3 regions of the Streptosporangium sp. NPDC049046 genome follow, and region 2 is predicted to be linked to each of the others. Evidence: predicted binding sites of a transcription regulator. Region 2 holds the regulator's gene; each other region holds the start of a gene.
What was found. Region 2 encodes HrcA, which represses chaperone genes, less so after heat shock. Its sites were predicted from a motif close to TTGGCACTCTCNNNNNGAGAGTGCCAA; they were not measured.
Positions count from the first base shown of each region.

Region 1: groES (co-chaperone GroES) is a predicted target of HrcA. The motif match lies at 5,164-5,190, and genes of this name have one in related genera.
Region 3: AB0B96_RS01765 (DNA starvation/stationary phase protection protein) is a predicted target of HrcA. The motif match lies at 3,551-3,577, and genes of this name have one in related genera.

Region 1 is NZ_JBEZEZ010000002.1:163,867-173,970, forward strand. Features, by position in the region: gene tsaD (tRNA (adenosine(37)-N6)-threonylcarbamoyltransferase complex transferase subunit TsaD) at 1-138, shown strand, start outside; gene AB0B96_RS03205 (alkene reductase) at 423-1,481, opposite strand; gene AB0B96_RS03210 (MarR family transcriptional regulator) at 1,592-2,194, shown strand; gene AB0B96_RS03215 (hypothetical protein) at 2,377-3,654, opposite strand; gene AB0B96_RS03220 (methyltransferase domain-containing protein) at 3,869-5,035, opposite strand; gene groES (co-chaperone GroES) at 5,280-5,591, shown strand; gene groL (chaperonin GroEL) at 5,682-7,301, shown strand; gene AB0B96_RS03235 (sigma-70 family RNA polymerase sigma factor) at 7,581-8,219, shown strand; gene AB0B96_RS03240 (hypothetical protein) at 8,302-8,505, shown strand; gene AB0B96_RS03245 (DUF5319 family protein) at 8,466-8,843, opposite strand; gene AB0B96_RS03250 (helix-turn-helix transcriptional regulator) at 9,041-10,051, opposite strand.
Region 2 is NZ_JBEZEZ010000008.1:98,830-108,933, forward strand. Features, by position in the region: gene AB0B96_RS13325 (SigE family RNA polymerase sigma factor) at 1-435, shown strand, start outside; gene AB0B96_RS13330 (hypothetical protein) at 432-1,133, shown strand; gene AB0B96_RS13335 (16S rRNA (uracil(1498)-N(3))-methyltransferase) at 1,463-2,194, opposite strand; gene dnaJ (molecular chaperone DnaJ) at 2,357-3,499, opposite strand; gene hrcA (heat-inducible transcriptional repressor HrcA) at 3,514-4,527, opposite strand; gene AB0B96_RS13350 (hypothetical protein) at 4,710-5,498, shown strand; gene AB0B96_RS13355 (DUF3097 domain-containing protein) at 5,556-6,371, shown strand; gene AB0B96_RS13360 (DUF4870 domain-containing protein) at 6,396-7,043, shown strand; gene hemW (radical SAM family heme chaperone HemW) at 7,078-8,289, opposite strand; gene AB0B96_RS13370 (glycoside hydrolase family 18 protein) at 8,938-10,104, shown strand, end outside.
Region 3 is NZ_JBEZEZ010000001.1:419,220-429,323, reverse strand. Features, by position in the region: gene AB0B96_RS01780 (hypothetical protein) at 1-269, shown strand, start outside; gene AB0B96_RS01775 (VIT domain-containing protein) at 435-2,810, opposite strand; gene AB0B96_RS01770 (MerR family transcriptional regulator) at 2,807-3,541, opposite strand; gene AB0B96_RS01765 (DNA starvation/stationary phase protection protein) at 3,664-4,131, shown strand; gene AB0B96_RS01760 (hypothetical protein) at 4,415-6,217, opposite strand; gene AB0B96_RS01755 (HPP family protein) at 6,517-7,335, opposite strand; gene AB0B96_RS01750 (hypothetical protein) at 7,534-7,668, opposite strand; gene AB0B96_RS01745 (hypothetical protein) at 7,677-8,009, opposite strand; gene AB0B96_RS01740 (helix-turn-helix transcriptional regulator) at 8,230-9,105, shown strand; gene AB0B96_RS01735 (DUF397 domain-containing protein) at 9,102-9,344, shown strand; gene AB0B96_RS01730 (DUF397 domain-containing protein) at 9,344-9,571, shown strand; gene AB0B96_RS01725 (nuclear transport factor 2 family protein) at 9,733-10,104, shown strand, end outside.

The DNA of each region.
Region 1 (10,104 bases), on a different contig from region 2:
CCCAGCCCCGGGCTGTGCACGGACAACGGCGCCATGGTGGCGGCCCTGGGCTCGGACCTGGTCGCGGCCGGCATCACGCCGTCGCGGCTGGACATCCCGGCCGACTCCTCGATGCCCATCACCACCGTCCACGTCTGACGGGCCCCGTCCTCGTCAGGGGATGACGCCCGGCCGAGGGCGTCCGCGCGCTCCTTCGAACCCCCGCCGAGGGCGTCCGCGCGCGCCCCGCCGATCCCGCCGGGGGTGTTCGTGCGTTGGACCCCCGCCGGCGTGTCCGTGTGCGCCCGTCGGCCGTCGCGCCCCCGTTGGGCGGCGGCCGCACGGGGCTCTCCCCTTTGCCGCGGGTTCTTCCTCCGGGGGCCGCCCCGAGGATTTCTCCTTCGAGGGCTCCTTCCTCCCGGAGGCACTTCACCACGGGTGCCTTAGACGGAGTGCAGGGTGAGCACCGGGTAGTCGGTGTAGCCGCGGTGGTCGCCGCCGAAGGCCGAGCTGAAGTCGGCCTGGTTGAGCTCGGCGCCGAGGCGGAGGCGGAGCGGCAGGTCGGGGTTGGCCAGGAACGACTGGCCCAGCGAGACCAGGTCGGCGCCGCGCTCCAGCCACCGCGTGACCCTTTCGACCGGGGCGTCGATCGAGGGGTCGTTGACGATGAGGGCGTTCGACCACAGCGTCTGGATCTCCTGGTTGAGCTCCTCGGAGGAACTCGCCACCAGGTGGAGGTAGCCGAGGTCGAGCGCGGCGAGCTCGGAGACGAGCGCCGGGTAGATCTCGTGCATGTCGTCCTCGACCAGGTCACCCGCGCCGTTGCCCGGCGAGAGGCGGATGCCGACCTTGGAGGCGCCGATCCGGTCCACGACCGCCCGCGCGGTCTCCACGGCGAAGCGGATCCTGTTCTCCGGCGAGCCGCCGAAGTGGTCGTCGCGCAGGTTGGCGTTCTGCGACAGGAACTGCTGGATGAGGTAGCCGTTGGCGCCGTGCAACTCGATCCCGTCGAAGCCCGCCTCCACGGCGCGTGCGGCGGCGTCGGCGAAGTCCTGGACGGTGGACTCGACCTGGGCGGTCGTCAGTTCGAGCGGGGTCTGGTAGTCCTGCAGGCCGGTGGGCGTGAAGATCTGCCCCGCCGGCCGTACGGCGGACGGCCCCAAGGGGAGCGCGCCGGTGTTGTCGGGGTGGCCGATCCGGCCGGCGTGCATGATCTGGGCGAAGATCCTGCCGCCCGCCGCGTGGACGGCGTCGGTGACCTCACGCCACCCGGCCACCTGTTCGTCGGTGTGCAACCCCGGGGTGTTCATGTAGCCCTTGCCGGCCTGGCTGGGTTGGACCCCCTCGGTGATGATCAGGCCCGCCGAGGCCCGCTGGGCGTAGTACAGGGCGGTGAGCGACGAGGGGATTCCGTCGACGTAGGCCCGAGAGCGTGTCATGGGCGCCATCACCAGGCGGTTGGGCAGCTGGAGGCCGGCGAGCGTGAACGGTGAGAACGGCATGGTGAACTCCTTTTGTTGGCTGGCCAACTTGGCTAGCCAATAAGTAGTTCTACAACTTGGTCGGCCAACATGCAAGCGGGTAGTCTCGGGGAGAGCGGAAGGACCCGACCATGGCGGAGTTGTCGATCGACGAAGAGCGCGACGTGACCGAAGAGCGCGGCACGACACCCGAGGCCCTCTCCGGAGGAGGTGACGAGGCCGGGGCGTGTCCCTCGTCCGCCGGCGAGTGCGGCGACTACGACAACGACCTCAACTGCCTGATGGCCTACGCCACTCGCGGCCACCGCGTGCTGCTCGCCGACCTCCTCGGCGAGATCGACCTCTACCCGGGCCAGGAGCGTGTGATGGGCGCGCTGTGGGACAACGGCCCCCAGTCGCAGAACGCCCTGGCGAGAATCGTCGGCGTCGACGTGTCCACCATGACCAAGACCCTGCAGCGCCTGGAGCGCAGCGGTTTCGTCAGTCGCAGGCCCGACCCCGCCAACCGGCGGATCAGCATCGTCGACATCACGCCCAAGGGGCACGCGCTCCGCCCGGAGGTGGACCGGGTCCTCGCCGAGGTGCACCGGCGGATGACCAACGGACTGACGGCCGAGCAGACCGACGAGCTGTCGTCCCTGCTCTCGGTGGTCAGGAACAACCTGTGCCGCGAGGCGAAGGTCGTCGAAGGCGAGGGGAGGCGCCCGGCGGCCGATGCCACCCGCTCCGGCTGACGGCGTCCGTGCTTCTCGCGCGGTTCGTCCTCTCCCCGTGAGGCCCGGGTCTCCCCACACGGTGAGGGCCGGGCGGGATCTTCCGCGAAGGGCGAGCGGGACCGGTGAGGCCGGGCGGGATTTTCGCGAAGGCCGAGCGGGACCGGGGAGGGCCCGGAGCGGCCCCCGGCGGAGAACCGAGGTCAGTCCTTGTCGCCCCTGGTGGGACGGAGCAACGCCTCGGCCAGGGCGAGCATGGTCTCCTCCAGGGCGCTCAGACGACGGGTGAGGTCGGCGTGCGCGGGCTCCACGGTCTCGCTCAGGGCCTCGGAGAGCTCGTCGCGGTCGGGCAGGGCGCGGAGCGTCTCGGCGAGAGGGGAGAGTGCCGCCTCCGCCCTGATGACGCGCTCGTCCAGGGAGTCGAAGCGCTCGCGCTGCTCGGCGGTCTGAACGCCGATGAGCGCGCCGACGCCGAGCACGGCCGGCAGGTCCTCCAGGCGCTCGTCCAGGCTCTCCAGGCGCTCTGCGGACTTCTCCGCGCGCCCGTCCAGCGTGGACAGCCGGGAGTCGATGACGTCCATCCGGCAGGTGAGGCGCCCCTCGATGTCGTCGAGGCGCTCGTCGAGGGTGTCGAAGCGGCCACCGGCCGTCATGCGATGGCCGTCCAGCCTGTCGATGCGGCTCTCGACGGCGGCGGTGCGCTCGTCGATCCTCGGCGCGACCAGGTCGACCCCGGCGCCCACCTGCTCGACTCTTCCGCTCACCAGGTCGACCTTGCCGTTCACCTGCTCGACGGCGGCGAGCATCCGGTCCGTGGCCGTGCCGACGGCCTGCTGGACGCTCGCCACCAGGTCGAGCATCCCCGCCTCGACGCGCCCGGTGCGCTGGGAGAGGTCGGCCACGGCCCGGTCGAGGCGGCTGAACCGGTGCGCCGCGACGCCCATGTCGGCCTGGAGCCTGCCCAGGTGCTCGGCCAGTTGCCCCACCTGCTCGTCGAGGCCCTGGGTGCCGTCGGAGATCGCCCGTAGGCGGGTGAGCGCCTCGTCCATGCTCTCGCCCACGGAACCGAGGTCGGTCCACAGGCTCGGCAGCTCGCCCAGGGGGACGACCCGGTCGCGGACGGTGTCGACGCGGCGGCCGAGGGAGTCGACCCGCTCGCCGACGGTGTCGACGTGGTCGCGTATCGCCTCGACGTGCTGGGCCAGGCCCTCGGCCCAGGAGGGCGGGCGGGCGGCGATGTCGTCCAGCCGGCCGTGGACGGACTCCAGCGTGCCGTTCAGCCCGCCGATCTCGCGCTCCCTGACCTCGCGAAGCACCCACTCCATGCCCTCCAGGCGCCGCCGGATCTCGTCGAGCACGGCCCCCTGGGTGCGCTGCTCGTAGACGTGGTCCTGTGCCGCGCGGGCGAGGAGCTCACGCATCCGGTCGGAGATGGCGGCCTGGCCGCCTGCCTGGAGCAGGGTGTGGTCGGAGTGATCCACCGAGAGCTCCTTCGCTCGCCGACGCTCAGCCGCGCGGTTGGGTTTGATGGGATTTGCTGATGAACGAGAGGGAAACGCAGGCGAGAGAGAACTCCCGCCCGGCAACCTTAGCCCCTGGATCAGGGTTTTCTGGCAGCGAGAATAAAAGAAAGGAATTGCCGGTTGGCTGGAAGAATTGACTATTTTGGCTGGTCAGATGGTGATGATCCGCCGGTCAGTCGGAGGTGCACACGAAGGCGAACGGCCGGTCACCGATTCGGGTGAGAATGACCACCGCGGATTCCCCGCCGGAAAGTCGGAGGTCTTTCCTGAGGCGGTCGACGTCCACCGCTGAGCCACGCTTCTTGATCGTCACATTGCCGGCGCCGCGCTCGCGGAGCGCCGCCCGCAGCCGCTTGAGCGAGAACGGCAGCGTCTCGTGGACCTCGTACCGCGACGCCCACGGCGTCGGCGTCGCGGTGTCACCGGTGATGTAGGCGATCTGCGGGTCGAGCAGGTGCCCGCCGACCGACGCGGCGATCTCCGCGACCAGGTGGGCGCGGATCGCCGCGCCGTCCGGCTCGTAGATGTAGCGTCCCGCGGGGCCGGTGGCGGGATCGCCGAGGGCGGGGTCGGGGGTCATCGTGGCCCCCGACGGCAGGATCGTCGCCCTGCGCGCCGCCTCGCCCGCCAGCGCACCGCACCAGATCACGGCCTCCTTGACGTCGCCTTTGTACGAGACCCACTCGGCCTCCGCGCCCTCGGGGACGAACTCGTACGGGATCCCGGGGGCGACCTTCAGGCAGGCGGCCCCGGCTCGGGCCACCATCTCCAGCACGGCGGGCCAGGGCGGTGAGTATCCCATCGGGTCGAAGGTCCGGCCCCGCGCGCCGCGGCGCGCGGGGTCGGCGAACAGGACGTCGAAGGCGGCCGGGTCCAGGGTGGAGGCGTCGGCGGCGCGGACCGAGACCCGGTCGCCGAAGCCCAGGGCGTCGGCGTTGGCCTGGGCGATCGCGGCGGTGAGCGGGTCGGCGTCGACGGCCTCGACGGAGCACCCGGCCCTGGCCAGGGCGAGGAGGTCGCCGCCGATGCCGCAGCAGACGTCGGCGACCCGCGAGCCCGGGGGGAGGCGCCGCGCCCTGTGGTCGGCGACCTCGCGGCGGGTGGCCTGCTCCAGGCCGGTCCGGGTGAAGTACATGAGATCGGCGTCGGCGCCGAACTTCTCCCTCGCGCGCAGCCTGAGCGTCGCCTGGGTGAGCGCCGCGGAGGTCAGGTCCGCGTCGTAGATCTTCCTTAACCTCGTCACCGCCGTCACCGGGTCGTCGGCGGCGGTCTCGGCCGCGGCGCCCAGAGCCTCCTGGCCGCGCTGGGTGAGGAGCTCCCGGAATGCGTCGAGATTCACATCGGCCGACGCTACCGCCTCGGCCGTAGGGCTTCGCCGTAGGGCTTCCACCTGGCTTGACGTTCGCGTGAAGCGGAGAAGGGGTGCTTCGTGTTGACTGTCAAGGCCACCTTGCATACTGTTCCGTATTGGCACTCTCCCGGTGAGAGTGCCAAATACATGCGACGAGGCAGGTCTGACACCCGCGACGGCAGACCGCTGGTCGCCTCTTCTAGATCATTCATATCTGAAGGGGAGGTCCGACGTGACGACCGCCACCAAGGTTCCCGTTAAGCCGCTCGGCGACCGCATTGTGGTCCAGCCGCTTGAGGCCGAGCAGACCACCGCTTCCGGTCTGGTCATCCCGGACACCGCCAAGGAGAAGCCGCAGGAGGGCAAGGTCCTCGCGGTGGGTCCCGGCAACTGGGACGACGAGGGCGAGAAGCGGATTCCGCTCGACGTCAAGGAGGGCGACGTGGTCCTCTACAGCAAGTACGGCGGCACCGAGGTGAAGTACAACGGCGAGGAGTATCTCGTGCTCTCCGCCCGTGACGTGCTCGCCATCATCGAGAAGTAGTTCTCGCTTCACAAAGATGACGTATCGAGCCCCGGGTCGCGTCAGCGCCCGGGGCTTTGATGCGCCGACGTACTTATAGAGAGGATTGTCATGCCGAAGACCCTGTCGTTCGAGGAGGACGCGCGCCGAGCTCTCGAGCGCGGCGTGAACGCTCTCGCGGACGCGGTCAAGGTGACGCTGGGCCCGCGCGGCCGCAACGTCGTCATCGACAAGAAGTTCGGTGCGCCCACCATCACCAACGACGGTGTCACCATCGCCCGCGAGGTCGAGCTGGAGACGCCGTACGAGAACCTGGGCGCCCAGCTGGCCAAGGAAGTGGCGACCAAGACCAACGACGTCGCCGGTGACGGCACCACCACCGCGACGGTCCTGGCCCAGGCCATGGTCCGCGAGGGTCTGCGCAACGTGGCCGCCGGAGCGCAGCCGCTCTCCCTCAAGCGCGGCATCGACATCGCGGCCAGGACCGTGAGCGACCGGCTGATCGAGTCGGCCCGTCCGGTCGAGGACAAGAAGGAGATCGCGAATGTGGCGACGATCTCCGCGCAGGACGCCAAGATCGGTGAGCTGATCGCCGAGGCGTTCGACAAGGTGGGCAAGGACGGTGTCATCACCGTCGAAGAGTCCAACAGCATGGGCCTGGAGCTCGAGTTCACCGAGGGTCTCCAGTTCGACAAGGGTTACCTGTCGCCCTACATGGTGACCGACCAGGAGCGCATGGAGGCGATCCTGGAGGACCCCTACATCCTGATCACCCAGGGCAAGATCGCCTCTGTCGCCGACTTCCTGCCGCTGCTCGAGAAGATCGCGCAGACGAAGAAGGCCCTGCTGGTCATCGCCGAGGACGTCGAGGGCGAGGCCCTCGCGGTCCTCGTCACGAACAAGATCCGTGGCACCTTCACCTCCGTCGCCGTCAAGGCGCCGGGCTTCGGTGACCGCCGCAAGGCCATGCTGCAGGACATCGCCATCCTCACCGGTGGCCAGGTCGTGAGCGAGGAGATCGGCCTCAAGCTGGAGCACGTCGGCCTGGAGGTGCTGGGCACCGCCCGGCGCGTCGTCATCACCAAGGACTCCACCACCGTCGTCGACGGTGCCGGTGAGGCCGCGGCGATCGCCGACCGCGTCAAGGAGATCAAGCTCGCCATCGAGCAGTCCGACTCCGACTGGGACCGCGAGAAGCTCCAGGAGCGCCTCGCCAAGCTCTCCGGCGGCGTCTGCGTGCTCAAGGTCGGCGCGGCCACCGAGGTGGAGCTGAAGGAGAAGAAGCACCGCCTGGAGGACGCCATCTCGGCGACGCGTGCGGCGATCGAGGAGGGCATCGTCTCCGGCGGTGGCTCCGCGCTCATCCACGTCTCCAAGGTCCTCGACGACCTGGGCCTGACGGGTGACGAGGCGACCGGTGTCTCCATCGTCCGCAAGGCTCTCGTCGAGCCGGCCCGCTGGATCGCGGAGAACGCCGGCCTTGAGGGCTACGTCGTGACGGCGAAGGTCACCGAGCTGTCCGTCGGCCAGGGCTTCAACGCCGCCACCGGCGAGTACGGCGACCTGATCGCCCAGGGCGTCATCGACCCGGTCAAGGTCACCCGCTCGGCCGTCCAGAACGCCGCCTCCATCGCCGGCATGCTGCTGACGACCGAGGCCCTCGTGGTGGACAAGCCCGAGGAGGAGGCCCCGGCCGCCGGCCAGGGTCACGGCCACGGCCACGGCCACTGATTCCTCAGCGGTTCCGAAGCGGTTCCGAACGGCTCGCGTCTCGCAGGAGGCGCGAGCCGTTCGTGTTTCGCGGTAAACCGAAAACGATCTCAAGCGTCATGTCGGACGGAAGACCAAACGCGGTTCTAGCGAATAGACGATGTATTTGGCAATCGAATGAAATATTTGCACATTCTGTAGTCGTTGCCGTCGCTGTTTGATTACGCCCCGTTACTCCGCCTCAATGTGACCAATCCGTAGCCGTTTGCGATGACGACAGTCACTATCGGGGCGGGCATCATGCCTAACGTGACCGAGGGATGCGTCGCCGACGCCAAAAATGGGGTGAGGCTTGCGACGAGGTCTGATGGGGTCGCCCACAGGGATGATCTCAAGGATCTGACAAGCCTCGCCGTTCAGGGGGATCGCACCGCGATCGAATCTCTGATCGCGCAACTGCGGCCGATGGTCGTCCGATATTGCCGTGGTCGTCTGGGCCGGGTTTCCGGCCAGTATCACATCGCGGACGACGTGGCCCAGGAAGTATGCATAGCGGTGCTGTCCGCGCTGCCCCGATACCGTGACATGGGACGCCCGTTCGCTTCCTTCGTCTTCGGTATCGCGTCTCACAAGGTGGCCGACGCGCTGCGCAGCTCCGTGCGATCCGCCGTGCCCACCCAGGATCTTCCTGACGGGCCCGACGAGGGGCCGGGGCCCGAGGAGACGGTGGTGCGTTACATCGAGGCCGAACACGCCCGCCGGCTGCTGTCCAGGCTGCCCGACAACCAACGCGAGCTGCTCATGCTCCGAGTGGTGTCGGGTCTTTCCGCCGAGGAGACCGGTAATGTACTCGGCATGTCACCAGGTGCGGTTCGTGTGGCCCAGCACAGGGCGCTCGCCCGGTTGCGAGCGATGGCGGAGCTGGAGTCGATAGCTTGACCGCGGAGCCGTCGAAGAGGGGGCGCGAGCGCAAGCCCGAGCCGCGGGACGGGGATCGCGACGACCCGGAGCGAGAACGATCATGACAACGGTTCACCCGCGCCGTCCGGTTCGTAGATACGGGCCGGACGAGGACCCGGCGGTAGCCGAGACCGACGAGCTCGTGGAGGCCCTCTCGGGCAGGACGCCCGTCTCCACCTCGGACGTCGCGGTCGCGCTGCTGGCGGCCCTGGTCGACGACGTGGATCAGCGGTGTTCTTCGGTGTCGATCACGCCGTCCACGTAACCACGGGCGTATTCCCAGCTCACGTAGTCGGTGGGGTTGGGCTGGTAGGCGGGCTCGTGCACCTGGGGCTGGCCGTTCTCGATCATCTGGCGCAGGTTGCCGCGCAGCAGCTCCCAGTCGAAGTAGTGCTGCTCTCCACATTCCGGACAGTCGAGCACCAGGCCGAGTACGCCCTGAGGCTCCAGCAGCGAGCGGAAGACCTCCACGTCGGCGAGGTCGGTCATGGCCTCGTCGCGCTCGTCCGTCGTCAAGGGCTCGGGATCGTCGGCATCGCCCAGCGCCGCCGCCGGGTCGTCGGGGTCATCCGCGAATGGGTCGCGAGGGACATCGTCGAGCACGATCCCACCTTATGGCCTGGATGTGACAGACGAGTTCCGAACTGTATGAGTGGGACGCTTTAGGACAGTGCGGGCAACTCGGAGATGCCGAAGGTCCCCGGCGATGGGGGAAGGTCCAGGTGACAGGGGAGCCCGAGGGCGGCGGCCGTGCCGGTAGGCCCCGGGGAGCCTCGGGAGCCCGGGTGGCCCGGGGGAGCCTAGGCGAGCCAGCCGCGCCGGGCGGCCTCCACCCCCGCCTGGAACCGCGACTGCGCCCCCAGTTCGGACATGGCGTCGGCGAACCTGGCACGCACCGTGCGGACCGAGACGCCCAGCTGCCGGGCGATCATCTCGTCGGTGACGCCCTGGCCGGCCAGTCGCAGCACCCGGACCACCCCGTCGTCGCGGTGGGTCCAGGGCAGGCGGGCGGCGCGGGCCCACAGCTCCTCGAAGAGTGAGCGCAGCGCGGCCACCACGACGGGAGCCCTCACCAGGTGGAAGTTGTAGGCGTTCTCGGGCAGCGTGCCGCCCCACTGGGCGGGCATGCCCGCGGCGTCGTCCCCCGCGATGAGGAACCAGCTCGGCACCGTGTCGAGGGTGCGGACCTCGGCCCCCGCCCGCTCGAACTGGTCCAGTTTGTCGCGCAGACCGGGGATCTCCAGGGTGTGCACCGGGATGGTGACCCGGCAGGAGAGCAGGCCGTCGCGCTGGGCCGCGATCCACTGGTCGGCGTAGCGGTGCGCGAAGTCGCTCATCGTCCGCCTGTCGGGGATGCCCGACATCAGCTTCAGCGGCGGGGCCTGGACCGCCATGCCGATCACGCTCTCGTAGAGCTCGTCCGCCCCTCCGACCAGGTCCACGGAGAACTGGCCGGTCTGGTAGTCGCGCCCGGCGTCGTACTGGTGGATGAAGCCGCGGATCGAGCCGAGCACGGTGTCGATCCTGCGACTCTCGGCGGCGAGCCGGTCCAGCCTCTCCGCGACCAGGTGGCCGAGGGCCGCGGCCGGGTGACGGGCGAGGTACTCACCCCCCTGCTCGTCGACGACTCCCAGCCGTACCAGGGTGGCCAGCTCGCGGCCGATCGGCTCGGGCGAGCCGTTGGTGGCCTGGGCGAGTTCGGCGCAGGTGGCGCGGTGCAGGCGCAGGACCGCGTTGTAAAGGGTCGTCTGGGCCGGGGTGAGCCCCAGGGTTTCCAGTGGATCGGGCAGTGCGGGGGTGTCTGTGCGCATCGGTGAGGGACTCCTGCAGGTACACGAGGTCTGGCGAGGATAACCCGGCGAAT
Region 2 (10,104 bases):
CGTCTCGCCGTCTTGCTCGTCCGCGATATGGCAACCGCGGAGGAGGTCGTGCAGGACGCGTTCGTCGCCATCCATGGCGCCTGGCGCCGACTGCGCGACACCGACAAGGCACTGGCCTACCTGCGTCAGTCGGTCGTCAACCGATCACGTTCGGTGCTTCGGCATCGAGCGGTCGTCGAGAAGTACGCGCCCAAGGGCATGCCCGACGCGCCGAGCGCCGAGAACGGCGCGATCGGCGAGTTCGAGCGTTCCGCCGTCATCGAAGCGCTGCGCGGGTTGCCCGCACGCCAGCGGGAGGCCCTGGTCCTGCGTTACTACGGAGACCTGTCCGAGGCGCAGATCGCCCACGCGATGGGCATCAGCAAAGGCGCGGTCAAGAGCCACACGGCTCGTGGCATGGCCGCCCTACGAACCTCACTGGAGCAACTGTCATGACCGACTCCCCGGATGAGTACGGCGAGCTGCTTCGCCGCGCGCTCAGCGCGGAGGCGAACTCGGTCGTTCCCTCCCCGGACGGGCTGGAGATAATCCGCGGCCGCATCGAGCGGCGCGGACTCCGCGGGCTGATGTGGTGGCGTGCCGGAGCCTCCGTCGCCGGTGCGGTCCTCGTCGCGGCGACCGTCGTCATGGTGGTTCCCCAGTTCCGCGAACAGGTGATCCCTCAAGTGAGCACCGAAGGGGTCAAGTACGCCGAGTCGACTCCTCCCGTCGACGGGTCCGCCACCTCGCGCCCCCCTGCGGCCTCCTCGCAGCCACCGTCCGCCCACGCCCCGCTTCCGACTCTCGACAGGTCGGGCGGCTCCGGCGCCACCATGCTCCCGCCGACGCCCACACCGTCCAGGAGCGCGGCGTCCAGCACCCGGCCGTCCAGGACCGACTCGGCGCCGACGCCCCGGGCGGCGCCGACGCCGACGCCGACCTGCCCCACTCCCCCCGACAGCCCTGAGGTCGAGCCCAGCGGGATCATCAGCAAGTGCGAGGAGATCGAGGCGACCCCGACGCCGTCGCGATCGAGGCCACCGGCCCCCTCGGAGAGCCCGTGCTCGCCCGACGAGTGCGCCCCCTCGAGCGACGTGTCGCCCCCCATGCCGACGGAGGCGAACACCCTGGCTCCGGCCCCCATCCAGAACTAGCGCGGTAACCGGTCACGGCGAGCCGTGACCGGCCCTCCATTCACAACCCGCGTTGGTAACCGGTTACAGCGAGCCGTGACCGGTCCCCCACCTACAACCCGCGTTGGTAACCGGCCACGGCAAGCCATGACCGGTCCCCCACCCACAAACCAGCATTGGTAACCGGCCACGGCAAGCCATGACCGGTCCCCCACCCACAAACCAGCATTGGTAACCGGCCACGGCAAGCCATGACCGGTTCTTTGTCTCACGGCTGCCGAGACCTCACGGCGCGGATCCCCCGGGCCCCGTGGTCGCCGTGCGATCGGTGGCGCGTCGGCAGGGGCGCCCTACCAGCGGCCACTGCGCGTCTGGAGCACCGCCGCCGCGACGACGCCGGCCGTCGAGGTGCGCAGCACCGTCGGCCCGAGCAGCGCGGGCACCGCCTTGGCCTCGCGGAACGCGGCGATCTCCTCCCCCGACACCCCGCCCTCGGGTCCGACCACCACGACGATGTCGCCGCCCGCGGGGAGAGGCAGGCCGGACAGCGGGGAGGCGGCCTCCTCGTGCAGTACGACGCCCAACGCCGCCGCCGACAACAGGCCGGCCACCTTCGCGGTGGACGCGAGCTCCGTCACCTCCGGCAGGTGAAAGCGGCGCGACTGCTTGCCCGCCTCGCGCGCCGTGGAGCGCCAGCGGGCCAGCGCCTTGGCCGCCCGCTCGCCCTTCCACTGGGTGACGCACCTCGCCGCGGCCCAGGGGACGATCACGTCGACCCCCGCCTCGGTCATCATCTCCACGGCCAGCTCGCCCCGGTCGCCCTTGGGCAGGCCCTGGACCACGACCAGGCGCGGCGACGGCACGGGCACGTCGTGGCGGCGCAGTACCTCGACCCGGAGTGAGTCTCTGCCCGCCTCGGTCACCACACACTCGGCGACGGAGCCCGCCCCGTCGGTCAGGTCGAGCCGCTCACCCGCCCGCAGCCGCCGTACGGCCGCCGCGTGGCGTCCTTCGGGACCGCCGAAGACGAACTCCGGCCTGGCCAGGTCGGCCGGGTCCGCCAGGAAGACCGGGACGGTCATGGGCCGTCCGGGCGGACCGCCCCGAGGTGCCCCCGGCAACGCGACCGGGACGATGCCTCGGGACGGACCCGACGCCCCGGCCGGGAACCTGCACCGGGCAGGGTGCGGGCCGGACCGTGACGACGCGACCGGAAGCGGGGCGGAGCGGCCGTTGAGACCTGGTCAGCGGCCATTGAAAGCGTCCCGCAGGCGGGAGAAGAAGCTCTGCTGCCCGGGGGCGAACTTACCGGGCGGGCGCTCCTCGCCGCGGAGCCTGGCGAGCTCCTTCAGGAGGGTCTCCTGCTCAGCGTCGAGGCGGGCGGGGGTCTCCACGTTCACATGGATTAGCAGGTCGCCTCGGCCCGTCTCGTTCAGCCGTTGCACGCCCCGCCCGTAGAGGGGGATCGTCTGCCCGGACTGCGTGCCGGGACGAATGTCGAGCTCCTCGGCGCCGTCGAGCGTCTCCATGGTCAGGATGGTGCCGAGCGCGGCCGCGGTCATCGGGATCTGCACGGTGCAGTGCAGGTCGTCGCCGCGCCTCTCGAAGATCTCGTGGGGACGCTCGACGATCTCCAGGAACAGGTCTCCGGGCGGACCCCCGCCCGGGCCGATCTCGCCTTCGCCGGCGAGCTGGATGTGGGTGCCGTCCTCGACACCGGCCGGGATGCGGACCTTGATGGTCCGCCGGGTGCGGACCCGGCCGTCACCCGAGCACTCCTGGCAGGGGTTGCGGATGATCGATCCGAAGCCGCCGCACTGGGGGCAGGGGCGGGAGGTCATGACCTGGCCGAGGAAGGACCGGGTGACCTGGGAGACCTCTCCCCGGCCATGACACATGTCACAGGTGTCGGGGTGGGTGCCGGCCGCGGCCCCTGAGCCCGTGCAGACCTCACAGACCACGGCGGTGTCGACGACCAGCTCGCGGGTGGTGCCGAAGCCCGACTCGCGCAGGTCGAGCTCGACCCTGATGGTCGCGTTGCGCCCGCGGCGGGCACGGGAGCGGGGGCCTCGGCCACCGCCTCCACCGGCCGCGCCGAAGAAGGCGTCCATGATGTCGCTGAACGGGAAGCCGGCGCCGAAGCCCCCGGCGCCCGCACCGCCGCCCGCGGCGAACGGGTCGGCACCCATATCGTACATCTGCCGCTTGCCGGAGTCGGACAGGACCTCGTAGGCCTGTGTGATCTCCTTGAAGCGCTCCTGAGTCTCAGGATCGGGGTTGACGTCGGGATGCAACTCGCGTGCCAGGCGGCGGTACGCCTTCTTGATCTCTTCCGCACTGGCGTCACGGCGCACCCCGAGGGTGCCGTAGTAGTCGCTCTTAGCCACTTTTCGTTGACCTCTTATGATGCAGCCAGAATCTGGCTGACGTAGCGTGCCACCGCGCGCACCGCGCCCATCGTGACCGGGTAGTCCATTCGCGTCGGGCCCAGCACACCGAGCCGGGCGAGTTGCTTGTCCCCGGAACCGTATCCAGCGGCGACGATGGATGTGCCCTGGAGTCCGGTGTAGGGGTTCTCCGAGCCGATCCGCACGGTCAGCGCGGAAAGGTCCGAGGTCTCACCGAGCAGTCGCATGAGCACGACCTGCTCTTCCAGGGCCTCCAGCACGTCGCGGAGCCCGACGGTGAAGTCGGCTCCCGCGAGGTTGGCGGCCCCGGCAAAAACGATCTTCTCATCATGCCTGTCCACCAGGGACTCGAGCAGTACGGACAGGATAGTCGCCGCGAGCGGTCGATCCTCCGCGGGCAACCGCTCCGGCAGATCGGCGACCCGGTCGGGAACGCTGGTGAGCCCGCATCCGTCGAGGGAGGCGTTGAGCATCGCGCGCAGGTGTGCCACGCGCTGCTCGTCGATGACGTCGGGCACCTCGATCACGCGCTGCTCGACCCTGCCGGTGTTGGTGATCAGCACGAACATCAGCCGGCGCTCGCTCAGCGGCACCAGCTCGACGTGCCTGACCGTCGAGTGGGTCAGCGTCGGATACTGCACCACGGCGACCTGCCGGGTGAGCTGGGCCAGCAGCCGCACCGTCCGCATGACGACGTCGTCGATGTCCACGGCGCCCGCGAGGAAACTCTCGATCGCCTTGCGTTCCGCGCTCGACAGGGGTTTCACCTGCGAGAGCCTGTCGACGAAGAGCCGGTAGCCCTTGTCGGTGGGCACCCGGCCGGCGCTGGTGTGGGGTTGGGCGATGTAGCCCTGCTCCTCCAGCATCGCCATGTCGTTACGGATCGTCGCCGGGGACACCCCCAGGTTGTGCCGGTCCGCGAGAGCCTTCGACCCCACCGGTTCGTTGGTGGACACGTAGTCCTCGACGATGGCGCGGAGCACGGCGAGCTTGCGGTCGTCGACCAACGTGGTCACCTCCCTGCCTGCGTTCAGAGGGAAACACGAGGCTTGGCACTCTGTGTTCCCGAGTGCCAAGTGTACGGCCCCCGCACGGAAGGCGCGATAAGCGAAAGCGGTGGATGATGACGGCAAGCCTTTGTCAAGTCAACTGCTATCGCGATCCAAGCGATACCCACCACAATTTGCACATGTCCAACGATTTCGGTTCTTATCCGGGCGACGCCTCCCGCGGCCCCGGTCACGGCGGCCCTCAGCAGCCGTATGGTCAGCAGTACGGCCAGCAGCAGCCCGGCCAGCAATACGGTCAGCAGCCGTACGGCCAGCAGCCCCCCTCGTACGGTTACGCCCCTCCCGGTTACGGCGCCCCGCAGGGACCGCCTCCCAGCGGAAAGATCAAGCCTGGCATCGGATGGATCGTCGGGGTCTGGTTGCTCGCCCTGGTCAGCATCGTCGTCGGCATCGGCGGCTTCGCCGGTGGCATCCTCGGCGCGGTCACCGACGCGGCCCCGACGCGGACGTTCGCCCCCGGCGAGACCGCGACGGTCGCGCTCGACCCGGCGGACAAGCCGGCGATCTACGTCGCCACCGGCGGGCCCACCAAGTTCGAGTGCACGCTCACCGGCGGTACGAGCACGCCCCGCCTGCAGAAGCCGGACATCCAGCAGACCGTCGCGGGATCCGACGGCGTCACCTGGGAGATGGGCCTGCGGGTCGGCGTGGACCAGGCGGGCGACTACCAGGTCCAGTGCTCCGCCGACCCCGCCGACGGCACGACCTTCGGCGTGGGCAGGGAACTGTCCGCCGACTCGCTGGTGGGCGGGGTGGCCGCCCTGTTCTTGATCCCCGGTATCGGGATCCTGCTCGCCATCGTCGTGACGATCGTCGTGCTGGTGAAGCGCAGCGGCGCCCGCAAGCGCCAGGCCGCCGCCGCGTCGTCGATGGGGCAGTGGGGACAGCCGGGACCCTACGGCAGGTGACGCCGGTGTTTGCTAGCGTCCCACCTGATCCCCGGCGAGAGAGGGTGGCGGTCGGTGATGTACGAGCGTGACGTTCTGGCGGGAGACTGGCGGCGCCCGCGCAGGGGGACGATCCCCCAGGTGCCCGCGGAGCTCGACCTGGTCGTCGAGGACGCCGACGGCGGCTTCTGTGGCGCCGTGGTGGCCTGCGACAAGGAGGCCGTCACCCTGGAGGACCGCTTCGGGCGCCGGCGGGTCTTCCCGCTGGAGCCGGCCGCCTTCCTTCTGGAGGGCAGGGTCGTGACCCTCGTACGACCCGCCGCCGCGCCGCGCGGCCCGAGGCGGAGCGCGTCGGGTTCCATCGCGGTCGAGGGCCTGCGGGCCCAGGTCGCGATGGAGAGCCGGATCTACGTGGAGGGCGTGCACGACGCCGCGCTCGTGGAGAAGGTCTGGGGGCACGACCTGCGGGTCGAGGGCGTGGTCGTGGAGTATCTGGAGGGGGTCGACCACCTGCCCTCGATCGTCGATGAGTTCGGCCCGGGGCCGGGGCGGCGGCTGGGTGTGCTCGTCGACCACCTCGTCCCCGGTTCCAAGGAGAGCCGGATCGCCGCGCGGATCTCCTCACCGCACGTACTGATCGTCGGGCACCCGTTCGTGGACGTCTGGCAGGCGGTCAGACCGCAGGTGCTCAGGATCCCCTCCTGGCCGTCGGTGCCCCGCGGGGTGCCCTGGAAGGAGGGTGTCATCGCCGCGCTGGGCTGGAATGTGGAGCCTGCCGCCGCATGGCGCCGCATTCTCGGATCGGTTACGACATATGCCGATCTGGAGCCAGAGCTCCTCGGCCCCGTCGAGGAGCTGATCGACTTCGTGACGGTTCCGGACGAGGACGGATAGGCCGTCAACCCATCAGGAGGGGACATGAGCGAGAACCCCGAAGGCCCATCGGCCGACGACCCGACGCGGCGGGTCGGCAACCCTCCGCCGGACCACTCCTGGCCGGGGCAGAGCACCCCGCCCCCGGACCAGGGATACGGGCCCGGCGGCCAGGGTCACCCCCCACCGGGCCAGGAATACGGATCCCACGGGCAACCGGACCAGCGGTACGGGGGCTACCCGCCGTACACCTCCCCGTACGCCTCCGACGGCTACCCGGGTGGTTACCAGCACGGATACCCCGAATACGGGGCGTACGGCCCCCCGCCGAGATACGGCCACCAGGCGCCCCCTGGAACGTACGGCCCGCGACCGGGCAGCGACGACACCACCATGGCGATGCTCGCCCACCTGCTGGGCCTGCTCACCTCCTTCGTCGGGCCGCTGGTGCTCTATCTGGCGAAGAAGGACGAGTCGCCCTACGCGCGCGACCAGGCCGCCGAGGCGCTCAACTTCCAGCTCACGGTGCTGATCGCCTACGCCGTCTGCTGGGTCCTGGCGTTCGTGTTCATCGGTTTCCTGCTGATGTTCTTCCTCTGGGTCGGATCGATCGTCATGGCGATCGTCGCCGCGCTGGCGGCCAACCGGGGAGAGACCTACCGCTATCCGATAAACATCCGCTTCGTCGGCTGACCCGCCCGGCGGACCGGCCGGTGCCCCGGAGCTCTCAGGTGAGATCCCGGACCAGGGCGTCCGCCAGGAGACGACCGCGCAGGGTGAGCACCGCACGGCCCGCCTTGAACGGCTCCACCTCCAGCAGGCCGTCGGCGAGCGCGCGAGCGACCACGGGCGGGCGTTCCAGCTCGCCGAGCGGGAAACCCCGGGCTAGCCGCAGCTCCAGCATCAGCCGCTCCACCGCCCGGTCCTGAGGGTCCAGCACCTCGCGCGCGTGCGCGGGCGAGGTGCCCTCGGCCAGACGCCGGGCGTAGGCGGCGGGGTGCTTCACGTTCCACCAGCGAGTGCCGCCGACGTGGCTGTGCGCCCCGGGACCGACGCCCCACCAGTCGCCGCCGGTCCAGTAGAGCAGATTGTGCCGGCAGCGCCCGGCCTCCGAGGTCGCCCAGTTGGACACCTCGTACCACTCGAACCCCGCCTCGGCCAGCATGGCGTCGGCGATCAGGTAACGATCGGCGGCCACGTCGTCGTCGGGCATCGGGAGCTCGCCGCGCCTGATCCTGGCGGCCAGCTTCGTTCCGTCCTCGACGATCAGCGAGTACGCGGAGACGTGGTCCGGCCCCGCCTCGATCGCAGCGGCCAGCGACGCGCGCCAGTCGTCGTTGCTCTCCCCCGGCGTGCTGTAGATCAGGTCGAGGTTGACGTGGTCGAACCCCGCCTCCCTCGCCTCCCGTACCGCCCGCGCGGGGCGGCCGGGGGTGTGGCGGCGGTCCAGCACCTGGAGCACGTGCTCGCGGGCGCTCTGCATCCCGAAGCTCATCCGGTTGAACCCGCCCGCGCGCAGCTCCGCCAGGTAGGCGGGATCCACCGACTCGGGGTTGGCCTCGGTGCTCACCTCGGCGCCGGGGGCGAGCCCGAACTCCTCCTCGATCGCCTTCAGGATCCGTACCAGATCCCCGGCGGGGAGCAGGGTGGGGGTTCCCCCGCCGAAGAACACGGTCTCGACCGGGAGACGCGCGGTGCCGAGGTTGGCCCGCGCCCGCCGCACCTCCTCGACGGCGGTGTCCGCGTAGTCCTTCTGCGAGGCGCCGGGGCCGAGCTCGGACGCCGTGTAGGTGTTGAAGTCGCAGTAACCGCACCGGGTCACGCAGAAGGGGACGTGGACGTAGAAGCCGAAGGGCCGCTCGCCGAGTCCGGCGAGCGCGCTCTCCGGGAGCTCGCCGGAGGCGGGTACGGGATCCCCGTCGGGAAGTGTGGATGGCACGCCCCAAGTCTGCCGCTTTCCCCGCGATGCCCGGTACGCCGAAGATCCGATGCTCAGGGACACCGACCGGCTCGAAGCCAGGGCCGTCGGCTTCGAGCCTCGGCCCTCGCCTATCGACCGGAGTCGCCTCCGTCGGCGAGGACCGCGGCCGGCGGAGGCGGGGGCCAGACCTTGCGGTCCTGGCGAGGCGACCGGGCACGGCCCCTCGGGGCCGGGTCGTCCGGCGCGGGCGGCCCGGGGCGCTCGTCCGGTGGAAGATGCTGCTGCCAGTCGGCGGGATCCTGCCGCCACTCTTCGGGCGGGATCCTGCTCCCGCCCGGAGGGACGCCCCCGGAAGGCCGCACCGAAGGCGTCTGAGCCGACGGGGCCTGGAGCGGCGGGAACCCGGCCGGCGAGGACCGGCTCGCCGAGGGCAGGCCCCCTGTGGACGCCCCACACCCGGGACATCGCGACAGCCCGCGCACAGGGGTGCCACATCGGTTGCAGAACGCCTGCTGCTCCATGCCTTACCAAGGTAGTCGAAGCGTCCTGCCGTCCACCGGTCAAAACGCCGATGGCCGTTGACGGCCAGATCGCGCAGGTCTACGATCCGGGAAAACTTAAAGGAAAGTTTCCTATAAGTTACTATTCCAAGCAGTGGAGAAGCCCGTGCAGAGACTCCTCCGTAAAGTGATCGCGACAGCCCTCGCCGCGGGTCTCGTGGCGGTGGCCGCGCCGGCCCCCGCCCAGGCTCAGGCATCTCAAGGACTCCAGGGACACGGTGACCGCTACAAGCGGGTCGCCTACTTCGTCCAGTGGGGCATCTACGGTCGCAACTACCACGTCAAGGACATGGACACCAGCGGCGCCGCGGCCAAGCTCACCCACATCAACTACGCCTTCGGCTTCGTCAACGCCGAGGGCTCCTGCTACTCCCCCGACCCGTGGGCCGACTGGCAGCGCCCGGTGCCCGCCGAGCAGAGCGTGGACGGCGTCGCCGACGTCGAAGGGCAGGCACTGAACGGCAACCTGAACCAGCTGAAGAAGCTCAAGGCCAAGCACCCCGGGCTCAAGGCCCTGATCTCCCTCGGCGGCTGGACCGGCTCGAAGTACTTCTCCGACGCGGTGCTGACCCCCCAGGGCCGCGCCAAGCTGGCCTCCTCCTGCATCGACCTGTGGCTGAAGGGCAACCTGCCCGGTACCGCCCCCGGCACCGGGGCCGGTGTGTTCGACGGCATCGACCTCGACTGGGAGTGGCCCGGCTCCTCAGGGGAGGTCGGCAACATCATCCGCCCCGAGGACAAGCGGAACTTCACCCTGTTCGTCGCCGAGATCCGCCGCCAGATGAACCAGTTCGACCAGCGCACCGAGCTGACCGCCTTCCTGCCCGCCGCCGCCGCGAAGATCGACGCGGGCTTCGAGGTCCGCGACGTCTTCAAGCAGCTCACCTTCGCCACCATCCAGGGCTATGACCTGCACGGCTCGTGGGAGACCGTCACCGGCCACAACGGCAACCTGTTCAACGACCGGCGCGACCCCCACCCGGTGAAGTACAGCGTGGACCAGACGGTCCGCGACTACCTCACGCGCGGCGCACCCGCCAAGAAGCTCGTGGTGGGCGTACCGGCGTACGGCCAGGGCTGGACCGGCGTCACCGGCGGGAAGAACGGCCTGTACGGCACCGCCACCGGCCCCGCTCCCGCCACCTACGCCGCCGGAAGCGAGGACTACAAGATCCTCGTGAAGAAGCCGGGCAAGCGCCACCGCGACCTGCTGACCGGGACCGTGTGGCTCTACGACGGCAACGAGTTCTGGTCCTACGACGACCCGGCCACG
Region 3 (10,104 bases), on a different contig from region 2:
GGGTCATCGAACGGGTGATCGCCGAGTTCGAGCGGCGACCGGGGCGGTGGGCGGTGGGGGTCTACGACCGGACGGGCAGGCCCGCACCGTCGAGGACGACCCCGATGCCGACGAGGACCGTCACCGTCGGACCGGACGACCGAGTCGGTACGGCGACACCGCCGGGGCCGATGCCCACGAGGACCGTCACCGTCGGACCGGACGACCGAGTCGGTACGACGACACCATCGGGGCCGATGCCGACGAGAATCGTCACCGTCGAACCGTGAGCCGGACCGTGCGGAGAGTGGGACCGCCCGCCGGCGGGTCCGGGAGACCTGCCCGGAACGCACTCCTCTCGGGTGCTCGTGCCGGGGGTGGTCCGGTGACCGTTCGAACGGTCACCGGACCGGGCCGGTCCCGCCGGGGCGCCCCGATCCGGTGACCGGAGAGGGTCAGCGCTTCCAGAACGGACGTCGCCCGGTGGAACCCGTCAGAGACTCCAGGACCTCCACGGCCCTCCGCCACAGGACGTCCACGTCCCCACCGGCCTGCAGCTCGCTCGCCAGGGCGGCGAGTTCGGCGTGGCCCCCGAGGTAGACGACGAGGGCCGCGAGGCGGCTGCCCAGGTCCTCCAGCAGGAGCAGCCGCTCGGCGGCGGGCAGGGAGGCCGCGGCGCGCAGCCGCTTCAGCTCCTCGGCGAGCTGCTCCTTCGGCGGGTCCTGGGGGGCGCCCTGGGACTTGCCGCGCTTCGGGGCGGCCCCCGCCGGTGCGGGACGCAGCATCCTGGCGCGGTCGTCGAAGCCTCCGGCCGCCGCCTCGTGCGGCATGCCGCCGACGGCGGGGCTCGCCGCGAACCTCGGCATGGAGCCGGGGCGGGCCATCCCGGGCGGTCCCGTGGGCGCGGGGGGCGGCGGGGCCGCCGCGTTCTCGAAGGCCATCGAGGTCATCATCATCGGAGCGGCGGCGATCGGGTTCTCCCAGCCGCTGGGCGGCTCCACCGGCTGGATCACCCGGTGTCCGGGACCGCCCTCGGCGACCACCTGCGTGTCGACCGCGACGAAGGCGGTGAACCTGCAGAGCACCCCGTACCTGAGCGAGGTCTCGACGATCTCGGCCTCCAGCGACCGGTCACCGGCCGCGTAGCGGTCCTCCAGGGCACGCAGCCGCGCCCGCGCCCAGATCGCCCGTACGGCCGGATTGTGCACCACGGAGGCGGTGACCCTCCGCTCCCACGGCGAGCCGTCGGCGCCCACGCCCCGTACGGTGATCGCCCCTTCGGCGGGGCCACGGTAGCGGCCGAGCACGGTGAGCGGGACGCCCGAGTAGACCGAGCCGATGTGGCTGACCGTCTCGGTGATCAGGTCGATCCCGTCGGCCTCGATGGACAGGTCGGTGACGAGTGGGGCGCCGATCCGGCGGTGGATGTGCTCCATCGCCTCGTCCAGCCGGTCCTCGGACTCGACCAGCTCGCACCTACCCCCGCCCACCCCGGCCAGCCTGCCCAGGAAACCGGCGTTGACCGCCCTGTCGATGCCGACCGTGTGCACCCGAACCCCGGCCAGCGCGGCGCCGGTCCGCGCCAGGATCTGGTCCTCGTTGCCGACCTGTCCGTCGGTGACGAGCACCAGCACCCGGTCCCTGGCGGAGTCGGCGAGCAGCTCGGCGGCCCGCTCCAGCGGGGACAGCATCTCGGTGCCGCCGCGCGCCTCCAGCCTGGCCAGGTGCTCCACGGCGCGGTAGCGGTTGCGGTCGGACGCCTCCGACAGCCCTTCGCCGAGACCCTCCGGGTATTCCACGACGCTGTCGAAGGAGAGCACCGCGAACCGGTCGCCCGAGGTGAGCGTGTCGACGATGCGCGCGGCCGCGCGCCGGGCCGCCACCATCTTCCAGCCGGTCATGCTGCCCGAACGGTCGAGGACGAGCACCACGTCCTTGGGCCTGGCCCTCGCGGGGGCAGGTTCAGGGACGACGGTCAGCGTGAACGTGCCTTCATCGTTCTCCGGGCCGTTCTCCTCGTCGTTCTCCTCGGGGGCGAGCGCGAGGGAGGTGGAGGCGCCGGTGGCCAGGCGCAGGATGAAGTCGCGGTCCAGCCGCTCACCCGGCTGGAGGCGGATCACACCGCCCTCTTCCTGGACCACGTGCAGGCTGGAGCGGACCTCGCGCAGCTCCAGGCCCGCGGGGTCGACGGAGACGGCGAGCGAGAGGCGGACCGGGTTGGGGAAGCCGGGCAGCAGCACCGGCGGGGTGATCCGGGAGGCGTCGGGGACCGCGTCGGTGTCCGGTGCCCACCCGTCGCCCGCCCGCTCGCCGTCCAGCGGGGTGCCCGGGATGTAGCGGGGGGCGACGACCAGCGGGAAGCGGAAGGTGGCCGCGCCGTCCTCGTACGGGAGCGGCTGGTTCAGCGTGAGGTGCACGGTGACCCGCTCGCCCGGCACGATGTTGCCGACCCTCATGGTGAAGACGTCCGGCCGGTCCTCCTCGGCGATCGCGGCCCGCTTGCCCTGGGAGATCGCCTGGTCGTAGTCGGCCCTGGCCTGGCCGCGCTCCTTGAGCACACCCTCGATGACCCGGCCGTCGGCCTCCATCCTGAAGGCGGTCACGGCGGCCCGGTCGGGCAGCGGGAAGACGTACGTCGCCTCAAGCGCCACGTCGTGCGGGTTACGGAAACCCTGGACCACCTCGACCCCGGCGCTCAGGCCGGACACGGCGGCGGTCACGTCCACGCTCTCCAGCGGCAGGTTGCCGAGCTCGGTGGCGAGCGCCCCCAGCCCGGTGTCGGGGACGGGGTGGCACTCCTCCGGCGGCAGTGTTGTGATTGAGGTAATCATGAGCGAGTTCCTTCCGGAGGTGTGAGGCCGCGTTCGCGGAGGAGTGACAGGAGCCCTTCCGCGGCGGCGGCGATCTCGGCGAGGTCATCGGGAGTGGGGGCGTGCTCGCCCGTGTCGAGCAGGAGCGTCACGCCGTTCGCGAGCCGTACGCCGTGGACGGCCACCGCCTTCGGGACGGGTGGCGAGGACGGCGCGGGCCGGGTCTCGGTCGCGGGGGGCGGGGGCGGCTGTGCGGCGTGTGCGGCGGCCGGTCGGGGCGGCGGTGCGGGCACCTCCGGTTTCACCGGTTTCACTGGTTTCACCGGCTTGGCCGGCTCCGGTGACTTCGGTGGCGTCGGCGGCTCTGCGGGGGAGGGCGGTCCGGCCCAGAAGCGCGGGCGTGCCGGCGTGCCGGTCGCCGCCGGAGGGGGTGGGGGTTGTGGTGGGTGGTCGGGGAGGCGGGCGATCGACTCCAGGGTCTGGTCGGTGGCTCCGGCCAGCTCGGCCTGGATCTCGGCGATGGTGCGGCCGTCGGACTGGCGTCGCTTCACGGCGACGATCTGGAGCAGGTGGCGTCTGCCGTACATGGCGACGCGACCTCGGCGGGCCGACGGGGGGTCGAGGAGGCCGATCGTCGAATACCAGCGGATGAGGCGTTCGTTGGGCATGTCCCGCACCCGCCCGTTGAGCTGGGCGGTGGGGGCCAGCGCCGCGGATGCCCGCTCAGCCAGTTCACCGATGGTCCATTCCATGCCTCGATAGTGACACTGTAATCATGACAGTGTCAACATTTCGACCGGCGTAGGGGGCCGATAGATGGGTACGGACATTTAGCAGCAAAGAGGAAACTAGGTTCGAAACAGGGGGAAACTCTATGTCTGCGATCACCAGTCCACTCAACCCGGAAGACAAGAAGGTCGTCGGCAACGTGCTCCAGGGGGCGCTCATCGACCTGCTCGACCTGTCACTCCTGACCAAGCAGGCGCACTGGAACGTGATCGGCCACAACTTCCGGTCGCTGCACCTGCAGCTCGACAAGATCGTCTCGTCGGCGAGGAAGCACGCGGACACCGTCGCGGAGCGCGCCGTAGCCCTCGGGTGCAACCCCGACGGCCGGGCCTCCACGCTCGCCAAGACCAGCGAGGTGCCGCAACTGGAGACGGGCTACATCCACGACGGCAAGGTCGTGGCGGCGATGACGGACATCCTCGGGTCCATCGTCCGCCGGATGCGCGAGCGCATCGAGGCCACCGAGAAGCCCGACCTGGTCACCCAGGACATCCTCATCGAGATCACGCAGGATCTGGAGAAGCACCACTGGATGATCGAGGCCCAGCGCTAGATCGTCTCGCCAAGGCGCCCCGGCCGGGGCGCCTTGGGTGTTCTCCGGAGTCCTTCTTTCGGCGGCGACGTCATCGGGACCGGCACCAGGCCCTTCCGCCGGGCCCAGACCCAGACGCCGCCTCGGTGTCAGGGGCTGGCGCTCCTCGCCTGCGGGCGGTAGGACCGGCTTCCGGGGAGATTGGAACCGGATTCGGAGGTAGGCCCAAGCCGGGTGACAAGGCACACCGGAGAACGTGAAAGCCCGTGGTCCGCGTAGGGGGCTACGGGCGGGACGATGTCGATCAGATGCAGTTCACTGGATACGCGGCCTGCTTGGTCGGCTTGTTGTGGTTCAGCACCTCGATGGCGACCGTTCCGCTGGTCTTCGAACTCCTGGTCCAGTGAGCGGACTGGAGACCGAGGAATCCGCTGGATCCGACCTTGAGCGTGCGGGTGTCATCCGGCTTCCCGTCGATGACCCAGCGGTAGCTGATCTCCGTGTTCGGAGCCGCATGGAGGTCCGCCCACGCGGTCGGGTACGGCGCGGCGTCGCAGTCGCCGTGGTAGGCCACCGAGGTCAGCCCGCCGATGCGGACCGTGCCCGGTGTCGGGTCCTTCGGCACACAGGTCCAGGAGTAGGTCTGCTGGGTGAACGGCTTGTTGTGGTTGAGCACCTCAAGCCGTACGGTGCCGTTTCCGCTGCTCTGCGTGGACTTGTTCCAGAAATCGCCGATCGTCTGGACGACGCCGGGCTTGAGCACCTGGCTCCTGACCGGCCCCGGCTGGCCGTCGGCCACCAGGCGGTACCTGACCTCGGTCTCCCGGTCCGTCGTGAACAGCCCGTCCACACGCATGCTGAAGGAACGGTCACAGTCGCCCGCGTAGAGCGGCACGAGCACGTAGCGGAAGGTCACATTGGCGTCGTTGGGCCCCTCGTCGCAGGTGAAGGTGTACAAGCGCTCGTCAGGCTGGGAGGGGCCGCCCTCGACCATGAGGCCGACCTTGTGCGGGCCGCCCCCTGCGGCACCGAGGGTCCAGGAGGCGGAGACGTCCTGGGAGCGGGCCTGGGCGGAGGCGGGGAAGTCCAGCACCTGTTTCTGCCAGGCGGCGCCGTCCACGAGCCACCAGTACGTGACCCGCTGCGCGGTTCCGGCGGGGAGCGTGACCCGCCCGGTGGCCCGGTACGCGACAGGCTCCACGCAGGTGCCCGCGTAGTCGCCCGGGGTGAGCTCCACGATCTGCCGTCCCGGCGTCACCGGAGGCTGCGTGGGCGTGGACGTCGGCGTGGACGTCGGCGTGGAACTAGGCGTGGAACTCGGAGTGGACGTCGGGGTGGGCGCCGGGCCGCTCTTGCAGGTCACCGCGTAGTCGGCGCGGCCGGAGTCGTGTCCGCCGAGGGTGAGGATGTGGACGGCCTTCCAGCCGCGGGCGGAGCTGCCCACGCTCATCGGCAGCGTGACCTGGCGGAGGCGCGGCCCGCCGGCGGCGAAGTACAGCGACTCCGGCCGTCCCTCGCCGGTGATGCTGTCGATCCACCGGTAGTCGACGGTGGCCGGGGTGCGCGAGACCTGGATGGTCGCGGTGAACCGCACCGTCGCCGGGCAAACGCCGTTGTGGGCGGCCGGGCTGACGTCCACGTCCGCCGCGGACTCCATCGGCCGTCCGGGCTGGGCGGGCAGCGGGTGGGAGATGTCCCACACCTGTGCGGGACCGTCACAGGCGACGCTGAAGCGTGCCTTGCCCGACAGACCCTTCTTGCCCAGGATCTCGACGGCCTGCCAGCCGGTGGTGTCGCGGTCGAAGGTCTGCCGGTCTCGCACGACCACCTTGCGCGAGCCGTTGACGCGGAAGCTCTTGACGACGCTCTTGCCGCCGTCGCCGCGTACCCACCTATAACGGATGATGCCCTTGCCCTTGGCCGCCACCACCGCGGAGAATCCCACCGTGGTCGGACACGCACCCGACCGCTTGGCGGGACTCGCCTTCACCTGGGCCACAGCGGTCTTGGGCGCGAGGGCGGAGGATGTGGCGGCGTACGAGGGGGTGGTGGCCAGCAGCCCGCTGAGCACCACCGTGCTCAGCAACAACGCTGTCCTCTTCATCATGATCCTTTCTGCTTCGCGAAAGGATCATGATCGAGTTCCTCACTTGCTGATCACTTGGTCTTTAGTTGTCACCCCGGCAGACCTGGCGGTCGGTGCGAGGTCGATGAGCGGTCCTGTGCCTTTCGCTTGCCTTCGCCGCGCTTCCGGCCATGTGCGATGCCGCATTCCTCGGCGGTGACCGCCTCCCGGCAGGGCGGCTCGTACCGGGAGCCGATGCCGGTGGCCGTGCCGCCGCTGTCTGTCGCACACCGACGCAGTGAATGCGAGCCGGGCATGGCGAGCGGCGGAGCCGGTGGTCGTCACCACCAGTAGGTGGGGTAGCGCGGGGTCACCCCGCTGCGTCCGACGAGCATGCCGACGAGTACCAGGATGACGGTCGCGGCGACGAGTATCGGCAGGAACGGCACCAGGGGCTGCTGCTGGGCGACCACGAGCGTCGCGGTGGCGGCGGCGGGCGAGTGCGGCGTACGCGTCAGGGCCGTGACCCCGAGGGCCAGGCCGCCGGCGACGGCGGCGGCCCAGACGGAGGAGCCGGCGACGGCCAGTACGGCGAATCCGGTGAGCGCCGCCAGGAACTGGCCGCCGATCACGCTTCGCGGCTGCGACAGCGGCAGGGTCGGCGCGCCGAAGACCAGGGCGGCGCTGGCGACGAGCGGGGGCATCAGCCAGACCTGGTCCAGCACGGTGCCGAACGCGACCAGGGTGAGCAGGGCGATCGTGGCACCCGCGGTGAAGACGGCGATGGCCGCCGTCTTCGGCCGGGCGGGTGCGCGGCTCCTGAGGCCACGCCAGGCGTCCGTCGCGGTGGTCTCGTCGTTCCCGCTCGCCGGCGAGACGAATGCCGTCCTCTCGTCGTCCCCGCCGAAGGCGACCGGGGGCGCCACATAGGCGGTCCGCCAGGGGCGCGACGGCTCCACCCGGGTCTTCGGATCCGGTCTGGCCTCGATGGGCCCCTTCAGGTGCGTCCTGCCTCCCGGCGAGACCTCCTTCGTGTCCTCGACGGCCCGCGGATCGAGCCGCGCGGCCGCCAGGACCTCTTCCGGTCCGGATGCCTGCGGCGGGAACGGCGTCGTCCACCTGCGCATCCGGTCGGCCGGAAAGAAGTTGCGAACCCCCATGGAAAATCTCCTGCGATCTCGGTATCGGTCACCAAAAGTCGCAGAAGGTACTTGTGCCTTACTTGGAGGTCGGCGCAAGCGCCCGCTCACGGGCAAACGTTGGCTGATACGGCACTACAGCGGCTGGGAGGGAAGCGCACGTCTCGTCCCCCTGACGGCGATCTCCAGGCCGAAGCCGACGACGAACCGCTGTCCGGCTCACAGGAGATAGCGGGCCAGGTCGGCGATGGGGTGGGGGGAGAGGAGGTCGCGGAGGGCTTCCAGGTGGGTGGCCGCGTCGTGCAGGACGGCTCTCGGCACGGTGTCCCGTGCCGGGAGTCGATGCCTGTGCATACCGGGATCTACCGGGTGGATTCCTGCATGCCGCCGTCGCCGAACCAGACCAGGTCGGAATGGAGTCGGCGGGCGGCGCTGCGGGGGCTCGCCCACAGGCCGAAGCCGCGGCCGTTCGCGCCGACGGTCGTCGCCGTGCCGCCCGGCAGCGCCAGCCCGTAGGCCACCACCTCGGGGTGACTCTCCTCGCCCTCGGCGAAGTCCTGGACCAGGGCGAACATGCGGGGAAGATCGCCGGTCAGCGTGTACGCACGCTCCAGAGCCACCTCTCGCGGGTAGTGCTCGCCGAAGTCCGGGCCATGGCAGGCGGATGGCTGGTCGGAACCAGGGTGGTGCTCCATGCCGGTGCTCCCTTCCGATGCTGAACGTGGGTGAAGATCTGCCGTACGGCTCCGCTCCGCCCTGATTCCTCTACGTTTTCGAGCGAACACCGAGCGTAACGGCCGATGCTTCGGTAGCGTTGCATCGAATTCGAATTTGCGCAAGCTTACGTAATGAGCTTGCCGGATTTGTTCGGATTTACCCAGAAGTGGCGACACGGTGAACTCGAAGGAGGCGGAGATGGGTGCGAGGCGAGGACCCACCCTGCGGGCGCAATGGCTCGGCAAGCATCTGAAAGACTTCCGTGAGTCGGCAAAAATAACGCTCAAGCAGGCAGGCGATTACCTGCAGCGTGACGCCGCGACCATCAGTCGACTGGAGTCCGGAATTATCCCGGCGAGGGTGTCTGACGTGCTAGCACTCCTCAACCTGTACGGTGTCGACGACCATAAGATTCGTGACGGACTGGAAGAACTGAGTCGCGATATCTGGCGCAAGGGCTGGTGGGACGGTTATGCCGCAGCTCCCCTTGGCGTGATGTTTGATCATGCCTGGCTCGAAACCCGGGCGGAGAGAATCCGCTTCTACGGAGCGATGGTCATTCCCGGTCTCTTCCAGACTCGGGACTACGCGCAGACGGTCATCGCGGCAGGTGGTATGGATGCTTCCGGCGAGCAGATCGAGCGCTGGGTGGACTTTCGGATAGACCGGCAACGTGTGTTCGATGCCGAACCCGCTCCGCACCTGGAGGTCATCCTTGATGAGGCTGTATTGCACCGCATGATCGGCGATTCGAAGGTGATGGGTGCCCAGTTGGAGCATCTGGCCGAGGTTATGAACAGGCCGAATGTGACCATTCGGATTCTGTCGTTCACTGCTGGGGCGCACGCCAGCCTGGAGGGCTCTTTTTCGATCTTCGACATGCGAGAGCCATATTCCGACATCGCCTGTGTGGAAACCCGGAGCGGCGCTGTTTATAGCGAAGCAGAGGGCGCCGAGAACTTCACGCGAGCGTACAATTCCATCCGGAGCATTGCTCTCAACCCGGATGAGTCCGCGACTGTCATCCGGACTGCGATCGGTCGTGTCAGACGAGCGAGAGGGAGAAGCACATGACGATCGACCCCAAAGAACTGGCGGGTGTCGCCTGGCACATCAGCACCAGAAGCCCTGATGCGGGTGGTCAGTGTGTTGAGGCTGGTCCGTTGGCTGATGGTAGTGGGCGGGTTGCTGTGCGGCACAGTCGTCGGCCTGGGGCTGAGGTGATTGTTTACACCCGCGCTGAGTGGGAGGCGTTCGTCGGCGGCGTCAAAGACGGTGAATTCGACTTCTCCGCCGGAGAAGGGAACGTGTAATGGCGGCCAGCGAAGAATTAGCCAACGTCGCTTGGCATGTCAGTGCCAGGAGTGCCAACGGTGGTGGTCAGTGTGTTGAGGCTGGTCCGTTGGCTGATGGTAGTGGGCGGGTCGCCGTGCGGCACAGTCGTCGGCCTGAGGCCGAGGTGATCGTCTATACCCGGGCCGAGTGGGAGGCGTTCGTCGGCGGCGTCAAGGACGGCGAGTTCGACTTTCCTGCCCGCTGACCGTACCGGTTCACGATGAGGCGTGGCCTCGGGTGACGGTGTAGCCGTTCGGGGTAGTGGACGCGGTCGAGTGTGGCGCGCTCTCCGGTTTCGGCCTTCGCGAGCCCGCCCTACCTCGGCGGTAATCGACGGGTGGCATTCGAAATAGGGATGCTTGCGACATGAGTGGTGAAACCCGTGACGTCGTGGAAGAACTGCTGGGTCGGATGGTCAAGGGCGATCATGATCGTACGGCGGAGTTGTTCGCCGAGCCGGTCGACTGGCAGTTGAACTGGCCCGCCGAGGGGCATCCGGCGGTGCCGTGGATTCGTCCCCGGTCAGGCCGGGCCGAGGTGGCGGACCATTTCCGGTCGCTGGAGACCCATCATGTGCCCGAGCTGAACGGCACGTCGGTGACGCGGATCCTGGTCGACGGGGCGGACGCCGTCGTGTTCGGGGAGATCGTGCAGACGGTGCGGGACAACGGGGCCGCGTACACCTCGCCGTTCGCGCTGCACCTCACCGTCGAGGACGGGCTCATCACCCGCTATCAC